2 regions of the Serratia sp. LSHTC3 genome follow, and region 1 is predicted to be linked to the other one. Evidence: predicted binding sites of a transcription regulator. Region 1 holds the regulator's gene; the other holds the start of a gene.
What was found. The regulator LexA, encoded in region 1, represses DNA repair genes until DNA is damaged. The targets are predictions, from matches to a motif close to TNCTGTATGTACATACAGNA.
Positions count from the first base shown of each region.

Region 2: a site for LexA is predicted at 2,033-2,052, ahead of AC2CGI_RS11535 (metal-dependent hydrolase). Genes of this name have one in related genera too.

Region 1 covers NZ_JBXUNP010000004.1:512,040-515,456, forward strand. The annotation lists gene dinF (MATE family efflux transporter DinF) at 1-754, opposite strand, end outside; gene lexA (transcriptional repressor LexA) at 858-1,466, opposite strand; gene AC2CGI_RS18080 (diacylglycerol kinase) at 1,569-1,937, opposite strand; gene plsB (glycerol-3-phosphate 1-O-acyltransferase PlsB) at 2,086-3,417, shown strand, end outside.
Region 2 covers NZ_JBXUNP010000002.1:884,557-887,973, forward strand. The annotation lists gene AC2CGI_RS11530 (L-cystine transporter) at 1-1,280, opposite strand, end outside; gene AC2CGI_RS11535 (metal-dependent hydrolase) at 1,462-2,010, opposite strand; gene hxpB (hexitol phosphatase HxpB) at 2,419-3,084, opposite strand; gene AC2CGI_RS11545 (HdeD family acid-resistance protein) at 3,149-3,417, opposite strand, start outside.

The DNA.
Region 1 (3,417 bases):
GCAACAATGAGCGCAGCATGATGTCGCGGTTGAGCGCCAGCAGGCGACGCAGATCGCCACGCCAGGCCTGGCGCAGCATCTGCAGGGTAATACCGCGCAGGCGCATCACCCGCCACGCCAACCACAGGCCGAGCAGCAGCGTAGCGTATTCGGCGATGGCGGTTGCCGCCGCCGCCCCCCGCACATTCCAGCCCAGGCCCATCACCAGCCAGATATCCAGCACGATGTTCAGCAGGTTGCCGACGATCAGCAGGATCACCGGCGCCCGCACGTACTGTACGCCAAGCAGCCAGCCCAGCAGCACCAGGTTGGCCAGCGCCGCCGGGGCGCTTAACCAGCGGATCTCAAGAAAACGCCGCGCCTGTTCCAGCACGTCGGCATCGCCGCCGACGATCCGCAGCGCCAGTTCGATCAGCGGATAGCGCAGCAGGACGATCGCCACCCCGGCCAACAGCGCCAGCAGCAGCGGTTGCATAAAGGCGCGCGCCAGCGCCTGGGGGTTCTGCGCCCCCAGCGCTTGCGCCGCCAGGCCGGTAGTGCTCATGCGCAGGAACAGCAGCAGCATGAACAGGAAGCTGGTCGCCACCGCACCGATCGCCACGCCCCCCAGATAAATGGGGCTGTCGAGGTGGCCGATCACCGCGGTGTCCACCAACCCGAGCAGCGGCACGGTAATATTGGAGAAGATCATCGGCAGGGCGAGGCGCCACAGGGCTTTATCGGTGTCGCTGGTGAAAGCGGAAATCAGGCGCATGATGGGATGTTCCTGTGACTGAGTGACAAAGGGCGAAGTCAGAAACAAAAACGCCCCAAAACAGGGGCGATTGATACAGGGAGCGGCGGTGATGGCGCGGCGATTAAATCCAGTCGCCGTTGCGGATCACGCCGACCGCCAGCCCTTCGATAGTGAAATTCTGCTGACGCAGATCGACCACGATCGGTTGGAATTCGTTGTTCTCCGGCAGCAGTTCAACCACGTTGCCGTGCTTTTTCAAGCGCTTGACCGTCACTTCGTCTTCGATCCGCGCGACCACGACCTGGCCGTTGCGCACGTCTTGCGTTTTGTGCACCGCCAGCAGATCGCCATCCAGAATGCCGATGTCGCGCATTGACATGCCGTTCACCCGCAGCAGGAAATCGGCGCTCGGTTTAAACAGGGAAGGATCCACCTGGTAGTGCCCTTCGATGTGCTGCTGCGCCAGCAGCGGCTCGCCGGCGGCGACGCGGCCGATCAGCGGCAGCCCTTCTTCTTCTTCCATCAGCAGACGGATACCGCGCGAGGCACCGGAGACGATTTCGATCACGCCTTTGCGTGCCAGCGCCTTCAGGTGCTCTTCGGCGGCGTTAGGCGAACGGAACCCCAGACGCATCGCGATCTCGGCACGCGTTGGTGGCATGCCCGTTTGCGAAATGTGCTCGCGAATCAGATCGTAGACCTCTTGCTGTCTGGTAGTTAGTGCTTTCATTCCGCCCCCTGTTTGTTTATACAGTCTTGCTGTGAGTATATACAGGTAAGCGCGGATTGGGAACCGAAGAATAAATAAAAATCAGTCAGTAGGCGCTTTTCGTCAGCCGAAATGCTGCCATAAGACCGTGCCCCAAACGAACAGCGCCAGCACGATCGCCAGCGACACCGCCGCCGATCCCATGTCCTTGGCCCGCCCGGACAGCTCGTGATGTTCGCTGCCGATGCGATCCACCACCGCCTCGATCGCGCTGTTCAGGATCTCGACGATCATCACCAGCGCTACCGATCCGATCAATAAAATGCGCGCTATCGCACCCACATCCAGCCAGACAGCCAGTATGATAGCCAGAAGGGTGACCACCAGTTCCTGGCGGAAAGCCGCTTCGTGCTGCCAGGCGGCGGATAGCCCTTTATAAGAATAGCCGGCTGCCTTGATGATGCGGGTCAGTCCGGTTGCTTGGTTTGCCATGTTTTCGTGCCTTTCTCAGAGGTCGGTCATAATAAAAAGAGTCTAGAACAGTCCGCGCTGACGGCTCTCGGTTTTCGAACACCACAGATCTGCTACCCGGTTTCTGGTATGCTTGCGGCGCATTGCTAACAAGAGGCTTCACGTTGTTATGTCAGGTTGGCGTAAAATTTATTATAAAATATTGAATTTACCACTTAAATTGTTGGTAAGAAGTAAGGTCATCCCTTCAGATCCGGTTACCGAGCTAGGGTTGGATCCCTCACGGCCGATTTTGTATGTTTTACCTTACAATTCCAAGGCGGATTTGCTGACGCTGCGCACCCAGTGCCTGGCGCAGGATCTGCCCGATCCGCTCAACTCGCTGGAGATCGACGGCACCGTGCTGCCGAGCTACGTGTTCATTCACGACGGCCCGCGCGTATTCCGCTATTACACCCCAAAAGAAGAGTCGGTAAAGCTGTTCCACGACTATCTGGATCTGCATCGCAGCAACCCGGATCTCGACATTCAGATGCTGCCGGTTTCGGTGATGTTCGGCCGTTCGCCGGGCCGCGAAGGCCACGGCACGCCGCACCTGCGTCTGTTGAACGGCGTGCAGAAATTCTTCGCCGTGCTGTGGCTCGGCCGCGACAGCTTCGTGCGTTTCTCCAACACCGTGTCGCTGCGCCGCATGGCTACCGAACACGGCACGGATAAAACCATCGCGCAGAAACTGGCGCGCGTGGCGCGCATGCACTTCTCGCGTCAGCGCCTGGCCGCGGTGGGCCCGAGTCTGCCGGCCCGTCAGGATCTGTTCAACAAGCTGTTGGCGTCCAAAGCGATCGAAAAAGCGGTCGAGGACGAAGCGCGCAGCAAGAAGATCTCGCACGAGAAGGCCCAGCAGAACGCCATCGCGCTGATGGAAGAGATCGCCGCCGACTTCTCCTACGAAACCGTGCGCCTGTCCGACCGCGTGCTGAGCTGGACCTGGAACCGGCTGTATCAGGGCATCAACGTCACCAACGCCGAGCGCGTGCGCCAGCTGGCGCAGGACGGCCACGAGATCGTCTACGTGCCCTGCCACCGCAGCCACATGGACTATCTGCTGCTGTCGTACGTGCTGTATCACCAGGGCCTGGTGCCGCCGCACATCGCTGCGGGCATCAACCTCAACTTCTGGCCGGCGGGCCCGATCTTCCGTCGCCTGGGCGCGTTCTTCATCCGCCGCACCTTTAAAGGCAACAAGCTGTACTCGACGGTGTTCCGTGAATACCTCGGCGAGCTGTTCACCCGCGGTTACTCGGTGGAATATTTCGTGGAAGGCGGCCGTTCCCGCACCGGGCGTTTGCTGGAGCCGAAGACCGGCACCCTGTCGATGACCATCCAGGCGATGCTGCGCGGCGGCACCCGTCCGATCACGCTGGTGCCGATTTACATCGGTTACGAACACGTGATGGAAGTGGGTACCTACGCCAAAGAGCTGCGCGGCGCCACCAAGGAA
Region 2 (3,417 bases), on a different contig from region 1:
GCGGTACGGCCCATGTCGATCAGCGGTTCGACCGAGATCAGCAGCGCGACCAGCGTCACCGGCAGGCCCATCGCCGGCAGCACGATCAGCGCAGCGAAGGTGGCACCACCGCCCACGCCCGCCACGCCGGCGGAGCTGATGGTGACGATGCCGACCAGGGTGGCGATCCACACCGGATCCAGCGGGTTGATGCCGACGGTCGGCGCCACCATCACCGCCAGCATCGCCGGGTAGAGGCCCGCACAGCCGTTCTGGCCGATGGTGGCGCCGAACGATGCTGAGAAGCTGGCGATGGATTCCGGCACGCCCAGGCGACGGGTCTGCGCTTCCACGTTCAGCGGAATGCTGGCGGCGCTGGAGCGGCTGGTGAATGCGAAGGTGATCACCGGCCACACCTTGCGGAAGAACTTCATCGGGTTAACGCCGGTGAAGGCCAGCAGGACAGCGTGAACCACAAACATGATGGCCAGGCCGATGTACGAGGCCACCACGAAGCTGCCGAGCTTGACGATATCGTGAATGTTGGAACCGGCGACCACTTTGGTCATCAGCGCCAGCACGCCGTACGGCGTCAGCTTCATGACCAGACGCACCAGCTTCATCACCCAGGCCTGCAGGGTGTCGATAGCCACCAGCACGCGCTCGCCTTTCGGCTTGTCGTCTTTCAGCAGCTGCAACGCCGCCACGCCGAGGAAGGTGGCGAAAATCACCACGCTGATGATCGAGGTCGGGCTGGCGCCGGTCAGATCGGCGAACGGGTTTTTCGGGATGAACGACAGCACCATCTGCGGCACCGTCAGATCGGCCAGTTTACCCACGTAGTTGGTCTGGATCGCCGTCAGGCGCGCGCTTTCCTGCGCGCCCTGCACCAGGCCTTCGGCGGTCAGGCCGAACAGGTTGGTGACCAGCACGCCCACCAGCGCCGAGATCAGCGTAGTGAACAGCAGCGTGCCGATAGTGAGGACGCTGATTTTGCCCAGCGAAGAGGCGTTATGCAGCTTGGCCACCGCGCTCAGGATCGAGGCGAACACCAGCGGCATGACGATCATTTGCAGCAGTTGCACATAGCCGTTACCGACGATGTTGAACCAGCTGATGGATTCTTTCAGTACCGGGTTATCGGAGCCGTACACCAGCTGCAGGCCCAGACCGAACACCACGCCGACCACCAGGCCGACCAGCACTTTTTTCGCCAGGCTCCATTGCTTGTGGCGGGTTTGCGCCAGCAGCAAAAGGAGCGCGACAAACACCAGCACGTTAATCACGAGCGGAAGATTCATCCCCAATGTCTCCAATAATCTTTCTTATAAAAACGACTACGCATCACGTATGTCGCGATGTAAATATCGTAACAGTTTGCTGAGTGGCCTACTTATATCCAAATGGAATTTGATATAGCTTTTTGTGTGTTTTTGTTCGTTTTATATACTTCAAGGTGATGGGTTAGGCGGTTTTTTGTGATCAGAGTCTGATATTTCTGATTTGCTCGACATAGGATTGCACCGGCAGGGTGAAATCACCTTGCCAGCAGATGGCAAACGCCACCAGGCACAGACACAGCACCCGCTCCAGCTGGTTGCCTTTTTGCGAGTTGAGCAGCGGCAGGCGAAAACGCCAGCGGCATGGCCACAACAGCGGCACGCCGGCGGGGGTGAGCATATCGGCCAACAGATGGCTGAAGTAGCCGATGATCATGGCGTGCAGCGCATCGGCCGGGATCGGCCAGCTGCGCGGTACGTCCAGTTGGAACAGCGCCATGCCGCCGGCGATCGCCAGCAGGCTGTGGGTGAAACCACGGTGGCCGAAGGCGCGGGCGATGGGCAGGGCAATCCAGCGCAGGCGCTGGCCCAGCACCGACTTGGGGTGATCGATGTCCGGCAGCAGCGAGGTCAGCAGCGCGGCGGGTATGATGTGCCACCAGTCGCCGGTAGCCAGCTCTGGCGTCACTTCCGCCTTCTTGGCGAAGATCGCGCAAGCGACAGAGAATATAAGGTGTCCTTCCGCGGTCATGCTGTTGCGATTCCGGCTGGTAAACTGTTAATTTATCCAGTATATGGGAAAATTCCCAGTAGTGGAAGCAGTTACCCTGTAACCAATTGTTTATTTTCCCCTGTTTTACAACGGCTTGTTACGGCAATGGGTAACAAATCATCGATTTTGACGGGCGAGAACAAAAAGCGGGCAATGGGGGAGTGAAACGGAAAGCAACGAGCGCGGTTTTACGGTGTGCGGCGGGAGGAAGCGGCGGCCTTGAAGCGCGCTGCGTGGCAGTGACAACGCGCTGCGAGCCGTCGCTTTCCCTGCCATGCAGCATAATGAGAACGTCACGCCAATTCAATAAAATGAAACGGTGTTTCGTTTATTTTGCGGTGCGGATCCCTTTTATGCCGCAGGGCGCCGGTGCCCGGCGCCGCAGAATCAGGCAAAGTGGGCAGGGGTGAGCTGTTCGAGGGTCTCCAACTGGTGATCCGCCAGCGCCCAGCGCGGGTCGTGGCGGTATTCGGCGGCCGGGATCACGATGGAACGCATGCGCGCGGCCTTGGTGGCGATCATGCCATTAAAGGAGTCTTCCAGCGTGATGCAGCGCAACGGATCGCTGCCCAGGCGTTCGGCGGCGATCAGGTAGACCTCCGGATGCGGTTTGCTGTACGGCAGGTATTCGGCGGAAACCAATTGATCGAAGTAGCCTTCAAGATCGAACATCTTCAGCACCTGCCGTTGCATGTGCAGCGGCGAGGCGGAGGCTAGACCGATGTTCAGCCCCTGGCTGCGGCACAGCTCCAGCGCCTGCCGGACGCCAGGCAGCAGCGGGCGCGTCTCGTGCACCAGCTCGATGGCGCGCTCGATAATCCGCGCCGACACCTCTTCAAGCGTAACCCCTTGCCACGGCATCGCCTGGTACCACATTTTCACCACCAGATCGATGCGCAGCCCCAGCGTGTCCGGCAGCTTGTGACGGTCGGACAGATCCAAGCCCAGCGCGCCGAAGATATCCAGCTCGGCCTGCAGCCACAGCGGTTCCGAGTCGATCAACAAGCCGTCCATATCAAAAATTGCGGTTTCAATGCGTTGCGAATAAGCCATTAGCGGTTAACTCCTGCCGGCGCGGGTGAATGTGCCCGACACTTTATCATCGCCGGTGACGAGACTAAAACCTTTGCCTGCGCGTGTGGCTTTTGCCAAAACGCAGGATATTCCACACCTCGCGCAATTTTAGCCACCAGCGCTGGTGTTGACGCTCGGTGACCTGTTGCAACATGCGCGCATAATCCAGCACCAACCCCGGCGTCCAGGTCATGCTTTCTCCGCGGCTGCGCAGTACCGCCAGCATCCACAGGTTGGGATCCAGCACCAGCAGCAGAAAACGGCGCCACAGATGTTTATCGCCCAGCACGCCTTCCAACGCGCTGTCGAGCG